3 regions of the Streptomyces sp. NPDC050504 genome follow, and region 2 is predicted to be linked to each of the others. Evidence: riboswitches for the same ligand, from Rfam matches in the RefSeq annotation. Region 2 holds a riboswitch; each other region holds the start of a gene.
The links. Region 2 has a riboswitch for cyclic di-AMP ahead of ACIBNE_RS01830 (peptidoglycan DD-metalloendopeptidase family protein). Riboswitches for the same ligand answer to the same signal wherever they lie in the genome.
Positions count from the first base shown of each region.

Region 1: linked by a shared signal. The riboswitch ahead of ACIBNE_RS36695 (M23 family metallopeptidase) and the one ahead of ACIBNE_RS01830 (peptidoglycan DD-metalloendopeptidase family protein) in region 2 are both predicted to bind cyclic di-AMP.
Region 3: linked by a shared signal. The riboswitch ahead of ACIBNE_RS15290 (M23 family metallopeptidase) and the one ahead of ACIBNE_RS01830 (peptidoglycan DD-metalloendopeptidase family protein) in region 2 are both predicted to bind cyclic di-AMP.

Region 1 covers NZ_JBITHO010000013.1:124,918-129,303, forward strand. Annotated here, with positions in the region: gene ACIBNE_RS36685 (M16 family metallopeptidase) at 1-606, shown strand, start outside; gene ACIBNE_RS36690 (M16 family metallopeptidase) at 624-1,991, shown strand; cyclic di-AMP (ydaO/yuaA leader) riboswitch at 2,235-2,393, shown strand; gene ACIBNE_RS36695 (M23 family metallopeptidase) at 2,406-3,179, shown strand; gene ACIBNE_RS36700 (GntR family transcriptional regulator) at 3,378-4,043, shown strand; gene ACIBNE_RS36705 (HPr family phosphocarrier protein) at 4,322-4,386, opposite strand, start outside.
Region 2 covers NZ_JBITHO010000001.1:421,751-426,136, reverse strand. Annotated here, with positions in the region: gene ACIBNE_RS01835 (SGNH/GDSL hydrolase family protein) at 1-659, opposite strand, end outside; gene ACIBNE_RS01830 (peptidoglycan DD-metalloendopeptidase family protein) at 880-1,911, opposite strand; cyclic di-AMP (ydaO/yuaA leader) riboswitch at 1,916-2,095, opposite strand; gene ACIBNE_RS01825 (patatin-like phospholipase family protein) at 2,397-3,371, opposite strand; gene ACIBNE_RS01820 (peroxidase family protein) at 3,454-4,386, opposite strand, start outside.
Region 3 covers NZ_JBITHO010000003.1:979,524-983,909, reverse strand. Annotated here, with positions in the region: gene ACIBNE_RS15295 (aldo/keto reductase) at 1-709, opposite strand, end outside; gene ACIBNE_RS15290 (M23 family metallopeptidase) at 865-1,902, opposite strand; cyclic di-AMP (ydaO/yuaA leader) riboswitch at 1,914-2,047, opposite strand; gene ACIBNE_RS15285 (PP2C family protein-serine/threonine phosphatase) at 2,273-3,427, opposite strand; tRNA gene ACIBNE_RS15280 (tRNA-Met) at 3,584-3,657, opposite strand; gene ACIBNE_RS15275 (hypothetical protein) at 4,184-4,386, opposite strand, start outside.

The sequences.
Region 1 (4,386 bases), on a different contig from region 2:
GGCGAGCAGCTGCGCGAGGAGGTCCACGAGGAGGTCCCGGCCCGCGCCCTGATGGCCGCCTACCGCCTCCCCGAGGACGGCACGCGCGCGTGCGACGCGGCCGACCTGGCGCTGACCGTGCTGGGCGGCGGCGAGTCGTCCCGGCTCCACAACCGCCTGGTGCGCCGCGACCGCACGGCCGTCGCCGCGGGCTTCGGCCTGCTGCGGCTGTCGGGCGCCCCCTCGCTGGGCTGGCTGGACGTGAAGACCTCCGGCGGCGTCGACGTGCCCGACATCGAGGCCGCCGTCGACGAGGAGCTGGCCCGCTTCGCAGAAGAGGGCCCCACGCCCGAGGAGATGGAGCGCGCCCAGGCCCAGCTGGAGCGCGAGTGGCTGGACCGGCTCGGCACGGTCGCGGGCCGCTCCGACGAACTGTGCCGGTACGCGGTGCTGTTCGGCGACCCGCAGCTGGCGCTGACGGCCGTACAGCGCGTCCTGGACGTCACGGCGGACGAGGTCCGCGAGGCCGCGGCCGCGCGCCTGCGGCCCGACAACAGGGCGGTGCTGGTGTACGAGCCGCTCCCGGCCAAGAACGACACCGAGGAAGAAGAGGGGGCGGACCAGTGACCGAGGCCGTCGTGTCCATGGAGTTCCACCCGCAGCCGACGGCCGGCCCCGCCACCCCGTGGGCCTTCCCCGCGCCCGAGCGCGGCGCGCTGCCGGGCGGTCTGACGGTGCTCAGCTGCCACCGCCCCGGCCAGCAGGTGGTGGCCGTCGAGATCTGCCTCGACGCCCCGCTGAACGCCGAGCCCGCCGGTCTGGACGGCGTGGCCACGATCATGGCGCGTGCCTTCACCGAGGGCACCGACAAGCGCTCCGCCGAGGAGTTCGCCGCCGAGCTGGAGCGGTGCGGCGCCACCTTCGACGCGCACGCCGACCACGCGGGCGTCCGGGTCTCCCTGGAGGTCCCGGTCTCCCGTCTGGCCAAGGCGCTCGGGCTGCTCGCCGAGGCGCTGCGCGCCCCCGCGTTCGCGGACGACGAGATCGACCGGCTGGTGCGCAACCGGCTGGACGAGATCCCGCACGAGGCGGCCAACCCGGCCCGCCGCGCGGCCAAGCAGCTCTCCAAGGAACTGTTCCCCGCCGAGTCCCGGATGTCGCGCCCCCGCCAGGGCACCGAGGAGACCGTCGCCCGGATCGACTCGGCGGCCGTCCGCGCCTTCTACGAGGCGCACGTCCGCCCCTCGACGGCCACCGCCGTGATCGTCGGCGACCTCGCGGGCGTCGACCTGCCCGCGCTGCTCGCGGAAACCCTGGGTGCCTGGACGGCCGACACCGCCGAGCGCAGCACCGTCCCGCCGATCACGGCGGACGACACCGGCCGCGTGGTGATCGTGGACCGTCCCGGGGCCGTACAGACGCAGCTGCTGATCGGCCGCATCGGGCCCGACCGGCACGACCGGGTCTGGCCCGCGCAGGTCCTCGGCACGTACTGCCTGGGCGGCACGCTCACCTCCCGGCTCGACCGGGTGCTGCGCGAGGAGAAGGGCTACACCTACGGCGTGCGCTCCTTCGGCCAGGTGCTGCGCTCGTCGGCCGACGGCACGGGCGCGGCCATGCTCGCCATCAGCGGCTCGGTGGACACCGAGTCCACCGGGCCCGCGCTGGACGACCTGTGGAAGGTGCTGCGCACGCTGGCGGCCGACGGCCTGACCGACGCCGAGCGCGACGTCGCCGTGCAGAACCTGGTGGGCGTCGCCCCGCTGAAGTACGAGACGGCGGCCTCCGTCGCCGCCACGCTGGCCGACCAGGTCGAGCAGTACCTGCCGGACGACTTCCAGGCGCAGGTGTACGCGCGCCTCGTCGAGACGGGCACCGTCGAGGCGACCTCCGCCGTGGTGAGCGCCTTCCCGGCGGACCGTCTGGTGACGGTCCTGGTGGGCGACGCGGCGCAGATCGCGGAGCCGGTCAAGGCGCTGGGCATCGGTGAAGTGACGGTCGTCACGGGCTGATCGCCGACCGCTCACGGGCTGGAACCGGCCAATTACGGACCGGTTCGACGGAGTCCTGGGGAAGGGTCTCGACGGTGTGATACGTCGAGACCCTTCCCTTTTGTCCGGTTTATCAGGGAGGTTGCCCCTCTGCCCTGTGGCGTGCGCTACAAAAAGGCGTCTCTGTTTGGTGATTGAAAGACGAGCCGCTTAGCGTCCTTCCTGCTGCCCCGCCAGATGCACCCGCCGCACCCGCGGCACCGGGAGCAGTCATCGCCGAGTCCCCGTCAGGCGCGAGCCTGGGGAGCCGGGGACCCACTCAGTCCCTGGGGTGAATCGGAAGTCCTGTCGCAGGGGCGACCGTAGGAGACCTTCCTGCTCCGAACCCGTCAGCTAACCCGGTAGGCGAGAAGGAAGGAAAGGACCAGCCACTTCATGGCGTTCACCCGTGCCACCGGGAAGCACCGTGCCCCCAGCCGACTGACGCGCAAGAGCGCGCAGGTCGTCGGTGTCGCGGCCCTCGCCACCACCGGAGTCGTCGGCGGCCTCGCCTCCCCGGCGCTCGCCGCGGACACCGGGACCCCCTCCGTCGAGGACACCGGCATCGGCCAGGCCATCGTGATCGGCGACACCCTCGCCGACCAGATCGACGCCCAGGCCGAGGCCCAGCAGGCGGCGGCCGAGAAGGCCGCGGCCGAGGCCCGTGCCAAGGCGGAGGCCAAGCGCAAGGCCGAGGCCCGCGCCAAGGAGATCCGTGCCGCCAAGGAGCGCGCCGCCCGCGATGCCGAGCGCAAGCGCCTGAACTCCTTCCAGCTCCCCGTCGCCGGTTCGAACGTCACCACCGGCTACAAGACCGGCGGTTCGCTCTGGTCATCCGGCAGCCACTCCGGTGTCGACTTCCGCGCCGCCTCCGGCAGCACCGTCGTCGCCGTCGGCTCGGGCACCGTCGTGGAGGCGGGCTGGGGCGGCGCGTACGGCAACAACGTCGTGCTCCGCATGAACGACGGCACGTACACGCAGTACGGCCACCTCTCGGCCATCACCGTCTCGGTCGGCCAGAGCGTCACCCCGGGCCAGCAGATCGGCGTCTCCGGCTCGACCGGCAACTCCACGGGCCCGCACCTGCACTTCGAGGCCCGTACGAGCCCCGACTACGGCTCGGACATCAACCCGGTCGCGTACCTGCGCTCGCACGGCGTGAACGTCTGACGGCGGTCCGCCCCCGAAGCACGTCCTCCCCGAAGGCCCTGGCTCCCCTCCCGGAGCCGGGGCCTTCGGCGCGTGCGCGCCGATCCCGCCGCGCGCGAGCCGACCGGCGAAAAGAAGCCGCAGAATTCCCGGTGGCCGTCGGAAATTCCCGCACTTTGTTCTAGAGTCACCGAAACGAATGAATGCGGAGGTTGAGGCATGCGCATTCCGGCCCATTCGGTCTGTACGGCGATCCGCGCCGACATCGTCTCCGGTGTCTACGAACGCGGCAGCCGGCTCACGGAAGAACTCCTCGCGAAGAGGTACGGGGTCTCCCGCGTCCCGGTCCGCGAGGCGCTGCGCACCCTGGAGTCGGAGGGCTTCGTGACCACCCGCAGGCACGCGGGCGCGTGCGTCGCGGAGCCGTCCGAGCAGGACGCGGCCGACCTGCTGGAGATGCGGATGCTGCTGGAGCCGCTGGGCGCGGCGCGCGCGGCCCGACGGCGCACCGACGCGCACCTGAAGGTGCTGCGCGGGCTGGTGCGGCTCGGCCAGGAGCGGGCGGGCCGGGGCGAGGACCTGAGGTCACTGGGCGGCTGGTTCCACGAGACGCTGGCCCAGGCGTCCGGCAGCCAGGGGCTCACCGCGCTGCTCGGCCAGCTCCGGCACAAGATCGCCTGGATGTACGCGGTGGAGCAGCCGGCCCGTCCTGTGGAGTCCTGGGCCGAGCACGGCGCGATCGTGGACGCGGTGGCGCGCGGCGACGCGGAGCGGGCGCGGGCCCTGGTGGCGCTGCACGCCGAGCGCGCGGTGGGCGCGCACCGGCTGCGGACCGCCGCGAGGACTTCGCAACACGCCGTCAACACGGTCGGTGCGCGCGCTTAACACGGGTGTCGTACAAAAGAGACGCCCGAGAACACGAAGACGCGGCAATGCGTGCGCGCCCGATTTCGAATTTCCGGGTGCCTCATTCGGGTGCGCCATTTCGGGGTGCGCAATTTGGGGGTGCGGTCAATTGTGGCCGCGCTGGATTTCCGTACGGTGCCCGCACTGGATTTCCGTACAGCACACAGCCCCCCACGGGCACGAAAGAGCCGCGCCGCCCGGGACGTCGTCCCGGGCGGCGCGGCCCGTGCGCGGGGTGCGAGACCCCTGAAGGTCACTCAGACGGTCTCGGGGAGCTCGTCCAGGCCCTCGGCGACCAGCTTCGCCAGACGGTCCAGCGCGG
Region 2 (4,386 bases):
CCGCGCGGCGGCAGCGGGGGCCACTCCTGGTCGGGGTCGGCCGGGACCTCCAGGCCGAGCACCTGTCCCGCGCGCAGCGCGACCCGGGTGTGGCCCTCGGCCGAGAGGTGCAGCCGGTCGTCGTCCCAGGCGCGCCGGTCCTGGACGGACTTGAGGGACCACAGGTCGAGCACCGGGCAGCCGTAGCGGTCCGCGATGGCCCGCACGTGGCCGTTGTACGTGGCGATCTTGCCGCGCAGATGGCGCAGCAGGGCCACGCCCCGGGTGTCGAAGCCGGTGGTCACCATGACCGTGCCGACCGAGGAGGCCAGGTCGGCGACGGCACGCTCGAAGCGCTCGGCGACCTCGTCCGGGTCGGTGCCGGGGCGGATGATGTCGTTGCCGCCCGCGCAGAAGGTCACCAGGTCGGGGGCGAGTTCCTTGGCGCGCGGGACCTGTTCCTCGACGATCTGGTCGAGGAGCCTGCCGCGGACGGCAAGGTTGGCGTAGTGGAAGGCGTGTTCGGGGAGCTGGTCGGCGAGGAGGACGGCGAGCCGGTCGGCCCAGCCGACGAAGGTTCCGTCGGGGCCGGGGTCTCCGACGCCCTCGGTGAAGCTGTCGCCGACAGCCGCGTACGACCCGATGGCGCCACTGTTATTGAATCTCGAATCGTCTGCCACAAACGAACATCCTGCCTGTCCGATTGTGACTTACGCGACCGTAATAAGGGGTTGACGTGGGGTGACATAGCCCACCCGGTCAGTTTTTGGTAAAGCCGGAATAAGCGCGAATGCGCGCGGCGCCCCCGCCCCCGCCCCTGCCCGGGGAGGGGCGGGGGCGGGACGGGGGCGCCGCGCGGACCGCGAGGTGCCCGGCCGGGCGCTCCGAGGGGCCGGCGGGTCAGAGCGAGACGCCGTGGCTCCGGAGGTAGGAGACCGGGTCGATGTCCGAGCCGTAGCCGGGGCCGGTGCGGATCTCGAAGTGGAGGTGCGGTCCGGTGGAGTTTCCGGTGGAGCCCGAGTAGCCGATCCGGTCGCCGCCGTCGACGTCCTGCCCGGAGGAGACGCCGAGCGAGGACAGGTGCGCGTACTGGGAGTAGGTGCCGTCCGTGTGGCGGATGACGACCTCGTTGCCGTACGCGCCGGACCAGCCGGCCGAGACGACGGTGCCCGCGCCCACGGCCCTGACGGTGGTGCCGGACGAGGCCGCGAAGTCCACGCCCGTGTGGTAGCCGCTGGACCAGCTGGAGCCCGACGCGCGGTACTGGGTGGTGACGTTGGCGCCGGAGACGGGGGTGGTGAAGCCGCCGCCGCTGACGCGCCCGGAACCGCCGGACTCCCGGCCGCGCTCCTCGCCGGAGGACGAGCCCCGGTCGTTCGACGAACCGCGGTCGCCGGAGGACTCCGACGAGCCCTGGTCGCCCGAGGAGTACGACGCCTTCGGCACCTGCTCCTTGTGCGAGCGCTCGGCGCGCGGCGCGGCCTCGCGGGACTCCGCCGCCGCGCCGCCCTTCGCCTTGCCGCCGAGGGTCAGCTTCATGCCGGGCAGGATGAACCCGGGGTCGTCGCCGACGGTCGCGCGGTTGTCCGCGTACAGCTTCTGCCAGCCGCCCGCCAGGCGGTGCTCGTCGGCGATCTTCGAGAGGTGGTCGCCGGTCCGCACGGAGTAGGTGGTGGTGGCCGGCGCCGCCTGCGCGGGCGCGGCCTGCGGCGCGGCCTTGACCGCGACCTGGACGGAGGCATGGGCGGAGGTCTGGGCGGAAGCGGCGACGGACGCGGCGGGAGCGGCGGCGGGCGCCGCCTTCTGAGCGGCGTTCGCGCCGGTGGCGGCGAACAGCGGCAGCGCCAGTGCGGCGCCGCCGGTCCCTGCGACGACCATGCCGCGGGAGACGGGATTCGACTTCGGACGGCGGTGCTTACCCTTCGCGGGCATGGCGAATTCCTCTCCGGCGCCTGCGAGGTGAGCTGTCGGGTTCGGGCTGGAGATGCCCGGCCGCGCTGCTGCGCGGCTTCACCCCGAGCCGAGGTGTCTCGGCGTACTGCCTGGGTCCCCCGCTCCTGCCACACGTGGATGGGTGCGGATTCCGGGAGGTGGCAGGATTCGGCGGTCCACCCGGATTGACGGTGACCGTAATCGACCCGGCTCCACCGGAACAAGCCACTCGGGAAACACGAGAATCCATGCCTCTTGATCGGCATGGATTCTCGTCACCCTCTGTCGAATACGGGCGTCCAATTCCCGGATTCGGAAAGGAATTTACTTCTGTACGTCGCGACGCACGGTCACGCCTATGATCCAGCTCACGGCCCCGGAGACATGCGTGCGCATTCTCCTAATCCGGACATCCCGCCCGGCGCGGAGGCCTCTTCAGCCGTACTCGGCCCTCCTCAGCCGTACGCAGCCCTCCTCGGCCCTCCTCAGTTTTCCTCCCTCCGCCGCCGCAGGAACTCCGCGGCCGCCTTCCTGCCCTCGTCGACCACGGCCTCCCGCCCCTCGTCCCCGAGCTGGAAGTCCGTGATGCCGACCCCGGCGCACTGCACCGTGATCGTCCTGTCGCGCACGCCCGGCCGCTCCAGCTGCGTCTGGTCGCGGCCCACCAGTGCGGTCGCCACCACCTGCTGCACCAGCTTCAGCGGCGGCGACATCACCACGGCCAGCGCGGGGAAGAGCTCGGCGATCCCCGCGGGCAGGTCCGGCAGGATCCGTACGCCGAAGGTGGGCCAGCGCGCCTCCTCGCCGTCCGTACGGTCGAAGATCTCCACCGCGAAGTTGGACAGCACGCCGCCGTCGACGATGACGGACTCCTCGCCCGTGGCCCGGTCGGTCAGCGTGCAGGGCTGGAAGTAGAACGGGATGGACAGCGAGCAGCGCACCGCTTCCGCGACCGACTGCTCGTCCGGGTCCAGGCCGTAGCGCCGGTAGTCCCAGGGCAGCCGCAGCAGCCGCCCGTGGGTGACGTCGGTGACCATCACGACCAGCTTGTAGCGCTGGTCGAGCGGCAGGTCGGCCGATGCGCCCGGGTCGTCGTACCGCAGGTCGCCGAAGGTCTCCACGCCGAGGTCGGCCAGCTCCTCGGTCAGCCACTCCTTGATCCACTCGCCCCGGTAGGCACCGCGCCCGGTGAGCAGCGACACGCCCTCGCTGAGCAGCGGTATCCCGGGCGGCGCCCGGTCGGGGATCCGGGCCAGGTCCAGCCTGTCCATGATCGCCCGCAGCTCCTTGGCGCCGACGCCCGCGGCGACGAAGGCCGCCGCGATGGCGCCCACCGAGGTCCCGGCGGCGCGCGGGAAGCTGTAGCCGTCCTCCAGGAGGCTGATCACCGCTCCCGCCGAGCCGAGTCCCCGGACGCCGCCGCCCTCCAGTACGAGATCCGCGCGGTCTCCCGCAGTCATCCGCTCTCCTCCCGCCTCTCCTGTCCCGCCGCTCCGTTCCCGGCCGGCGGGCCCGCTGCCGACGGGCCCGCTGCCGACGGGCTCACTCCCGGCCCGCGACGTTCCAGGGCACGAAGGCGTTCGTCTTGCCCGCGAGCGCGGCGCGCAGTTCGGGGTGGTGCCGCAGCAGCACGGTCACCATCGTGTTGTCGTCGATCCAGTCGAGTCCGGCCTTCGAATACACCTCGGGGGTGTAGTGGTCGGTGAAGAACCGGTCGCTGTTGAGCCTGCGCGACGCCATCAGGATGAAGATGCGGAACGCGGTGTCGCTGAAGGCGAAGCCGCGCGGCAGCTTCTCGGCGAACATGCCGACGGTGAGGTCGACCTTCTCCACGTCGCCGCCGTAGAGCCGCTTGATCTCCTTGGCCCATTCGGGGTTGTCGGTCAGCTCGTCGAAGGTCGCCGCGGGCTTCAGCCGCAGCAGCCGGCGGAATTCGTTGTAGCGGGGCACGCCGAGTTCGCGCGAGCGCAGGATGTCGGTGGCCGCCAGGTCCTGGAGGTGGCCGTCGGGGCGCTCGTACTCCTGGAGGAACTTCGGGAAGTTGTGCATCGTGACGAGCCCGGGGTGCAGCGTGCCGAAGCTGTAGAGCAGGTCGGTCGTGGAGATGCTCTCCAGGACCTTCAGCGCCTCGGGTCCCGCGATGTCGCGGAACGAACAGTCGCGCAGCGTCTCGTTGTCGCTCGCGCCGCGCAGCTTCCAGTCGTCGCGCACCAGCGGGTGCATGCGGTAGACCGCGACGAACTCCTCGGTGAGCGCGTACGGGATGCCGTAGTGGTCGTGCTTCGCGCCGGGGATGCCGCTGACGACCTCGCTGTCGCTGATCCGGCCGAAGAGGTTGTGCACCCGCTCGCCCGCGAGCCCCCACCAGTTGGTGCGCAGCGCGGTGACGGTGGTCGGGTGGCTGATGACGGCGGGGGTCCACTCCACGGTGTGGATCTTGGCGAGCAGGGCGGCATTGACCAGCCGGGCGCGCTG
Region 3 (4,386 bases), on a different contig from region 2:
CGGCCCCCGCGGCCCGCGCGCTCTCCACCCGCGCGCCCTCCCGGTACTTGCCCGTCAGGAAGCCCGCGGCGAGCGCGTAGTAGGGCACCGCCGCGAGGCCCGCGCGGGACGCGGTCTCCTGGAGCCGCCCCTCGTAGGTGTCGCGCGACACGAGGTTGTAGTGCGGCTGGAGGGCCACGTACTTGGCGAGGCCCTCGCGGTCCGCGAAGTCCAGCGAGTCACGGAGCCGTTCCGGCGAGATGTTCGACGCGGCGACCTCCCGCACCTTGCCCTCGCGCACCAGCTGGTCGAGCGCCGTCACGATCTCCTCCACCGGCACGGCGGGGTCGTCGAAGTGCGTGTAGTAGAGGTCGATGCGGTCGGTGCGCAGCCGCCGCAGCGACTCCTCGACCGCCCCCTTGACCGTCGCGGGCGCGAGCCCCTTGTACTCGGGGTGCGCCCCGACCTTCGTGGCGATGACGACGTCGTCGCGGTTGCCGCGCGAGGCCAGCCAGTTGCCGATGACGGTCTCGGACTCGCCGCCCTCGTTGCCGTCGACCCAGGCGGAGTAGGAGTCGGCGGTGTCGATGAAGTTGCCGCCCGCGGCGGCGTACGCGTCGAGCACCGCGAACGACTGCTCCTCGTCCGCGGTCCAGCCGAAGACGTTGGCGCCGAGGGCAAGCGGGAAGACGGCGAGGTCGGAGGCGCCGAGGCGGCGAAGTGTGGTCATGAGCGGATCAACCTCGCCCGGGAGCCGCGCTATTCCGGCGCGCGCCCGTCCTGAGCGCGATTTCACGACCCGTACACACCGCACGAAAGAACCGGCGGCTCTGGCGTCGGGGGGTGAGCGCCAGAGCCGCCGGTGGCTCGGAAGAGCGGGGGACCTCAGTAGGTGAGGCCCTTGGAGCGCAGCCACGCGCCCGGGTCGATGCCGCCGCCGCCCGGCGTGTGCACCTCCATGTGCAGGTGCTCGCCGGTCACGTTGCCGCTCGCGCCGACGTTGCCGATGACCTGGCCGGTGCTGACCTTCTGGCCGACGCTGACGGAGATCGAGGACTGGTGGGCGTACCAGACCTCGGTGCCGTCCTCCAGCTCCAGGACGGTGAGGTAGCCGTACGAGTTGTGCCAGCCGGCCGACTTGACCGTGGCGCTGTGGACGGCCTTGAGCGGGGTGCCTCTGGGGGCGGCGAAGTCCAGGCCGGTGTGCTGGCCCGAGGACCACATGGAGCCGGACTGGCCGTAGACGGCGGTGATGGAGTACGAGGAGAGGGGCAGCGAGAAGCTCGCGGCGAGCTTCGCCAGGCGCTCCGCCTCGGCCTTGGCCTTGGCGGCCTCCTCGGCCTTGCGCTTCGCCTCGGCGGCCTTCTTCTCGGCCTCGCTCTGCTGCTTGGCGGCCTGCTCGGCGGCCGCCTTCTCCGCGGCCGCCTTCGCGGCGGCCCCGGCCTGCGCGTCGGCGCTCGCCTGCTGCTGCTCGGCCTGCTGGAGGATCCTGGCGCGCAGCGCCTCGCCCGCGTCGGTGCTGCCCTGCTGCGCCTCGGCGGTGGTGACGCCCGCGGTGGAGAGGGGGGCGGCGTCCGCGGCCTGGGCGGCCTCGGTCTTGGCGTCCGGCTCCTCCTCGAAGAGGGCGCCGACGACCGGCAGGTCGGGAAGGGTGATGGAGACCGGGGGCTTGTCCTGCGCGGTGGCGATGCCGCCCGCGCCGACGGCCGCGATGACGCCGACACCGAGGACGGTGGAGCTGCGGGCGAGCCCGCGCTGCTTGGCGACACGGTGCTTGCCGCGGACCGGACGAATCGATTCCGCGGTCGGGTTCCACTCGCCCCAGCTGCGCTCGTCCTCACCCCCGGGAACGTCCGACGGACCGGCGGATCCGGAGAAACCGGTCGCGAAGGGAGCTTCGGGAGCAGGACTGTTGGACGCCACGGAGGCGCACTCCTTTCCTTCCTTCACGCCTACCGGGTTAGCTGACGGGTTCGGAGCAGGAAGGTCTCCTACGGGTCACGTTCGACCCGATTCACCCCAAGGATTGGTTCCCCGGTTCCCTTGCGGAATTCGGCGTTCGCGCGCGGCGCCGTCTCTTGCGACGGCTGGGACGACCGCGCTGCGTTATCGAACGTTAATAGACACACGAACGGAATTCCAAGCTGTTCCCACTGATCGTTCATCGGATCGGCCAGAACTTATGGCTACAAAGGACCCCTAAACCCGGCAATTTGAGTGCCCCTCGATCCACACCGGCAACAGGTCGGTTTCTGACGTTGTGTCAAATGTTATGCGCAGCGGTGCCCTTCGACTACGTACCGTTGCTGACGATCTTCACGGTCGTGCGCCGCTCGGGCTGGCCCGCTCCCGGGCGCGCCACCGCGAGCAGCGCCATGTCGTCCGAGCCCCCGCCGCCCGTGTGCAGCCGGACGTCGTCGGTGAGCGCGTCGAGCAGCTCCTCGGGCCCGGGGAAGATCCGCCCGGCGAGGCGGGCGGCAGGCTCGTAGAAGACCCCGGCCGCGTCCCGCGCCTCGGAGAGCCCGTCGGTGTAGAAGAGCAGCGTCGCGCCGGCGGGGAACGGCCGCACGTCGGAGCGGTCCGGCCACGTCCCCAGGTCGCCCATGCCCAGCGGCAGCGCGTGCTCGCCCGGTTCGAGGAGTTCGGCCGCCCCGTCCGCGTACAGCAGCAGCGGCTCGGGGTGGCCGCGGTTGACCAGCCGTACGACCCCCTCGCCGCGCGGGACCTCCGCGAGCACGGCGGTGGTGAACCCCTCGAAGGCGTCGAGGCCGTCCCGCCGCGTGCCCTCGCGGGCGAGCGCCCGCTCCAGCCGTCCGGCGACGGCCTCCAGCGAGCTCTCCTGCTCGGCGGCCTCCCGGAAGGCGCCGATGACGACGGCGACCGCCTCCACCGCGCCGAGCCCCTTGCCGCGCACGTCCCCGACGACGAGCCGCACCCCGTGGGGCGTCTCCTGCACGGCGAACAGGTCGCCCCCGATGAACGCGTCCGCCTGCGCCGCCTCGTACCGCGCCGCGACCTGTAGCCCGCCGATGCGCTCCGCGGGCGTGGGCAGCACGGCGCGCTGCGCGGTCTCGGCGATGACGCGCGCGGAGGCGAGGCGCTCGCCGCTGCGGCGCACGACGCGGTTGATGAGCAGCGCGAGCGCGGCGACGGTGAGGACGGTCAGCAGTTCGGTGATCGCCTGCACCTGGCCGGAGCCGTGGTCGGCGAGGTCGAGCAGGAACACGGCGAGCACGGCGGCGAAGCCGGTGAGCGCGGTGACGCGCAGCGAGAAGAAGGGGGCGGCGACGAGGGGCGCGGCGGCGAAGATCGGGGACGCGGTGTACGCGGGAGGGGTGAGCGAGTCGAAGAGGTACCCGATGACGATCATCAGGGCGGGCAGCACCCGCACGAACCGCCGGAGCCTTCCGGTGCTCTTCTCCTCGCCGCTCCGTTCGCTCTGCCCCACCGGTGATCTCCCGCTCGCTCCGCGCACGGCCGCGGACGGTACCGCGCCCCGTCCAGGCTGTCCGCAGGAGCGCCGTACGGCGAGCCCGCGTCGGCCAACCGGGGGACGGACACGACGAAGGCCCGGATTCCTGGGAATCCGGGCTTTCGTCTTCAGTAGCGGGGACAGGATTTGAACCTGCGACCTCTGGGTTATGAGCCCAGCGAGCTACCGAGCTGCTCCACCCCGCGTCGGTGAACACAACCTTACGCCATCCGGAGCAAGATCAAAACCACGTTTCGGCGGGGTGGCGCGGGACGGGTCCGAAAGGGACCCACCGGGCACCTGCTGGGCGCCCGCTAGGCACCCGCCGGGCACCCGTCAGACGCCCAGCAGGCACCCGTCAGAACTCATGGGCGCGCACCGGGCTCGCGAGCACCCCGCGCCGGGGCAACGCACCGCGGCCCGACCGGGAAGTCCCGGTCGGGCCGCGGTGCGTGCGGTTCGGAGGGTCGGTGACGACCCTCCGGTCGGTAGGCCATGTCGGACTCGAACCGACAACCAACGGATTAAAAGTCGAAAGGAGATCGTCCAGCTCGGAGGATCTTGATCCCGCTCGCGGACTCCTGCGCAGGTCAGAGGCTGTACCTCGTCCAGGTGGGGTGGTCTCGGGGAGTCCGCGAGGGGGTGATCCAAGGGAGTCCGCTCCCGCATCGCTCCCGCACTTTGACGGTGCTGACATGGGCGGATGGGCCGTTACCGTGATCCGCCTCGGCCCTACCCAGTGATCACCGGGACGATGACCGCTGCGACTGCGGAAGCTAACCCACCCACAGCCAGGAACGCAGCGAACTTTTCCTTGGCCGTAGGGAACACGGCCCTGGAGACATCCCCCACCTTGCTGCGCAGCACGATCATCTTCATCTTCTGCCAGCGGTGCTGACGCAGGCTGCACCCCATCAAAATGCCTGACGCGTTCT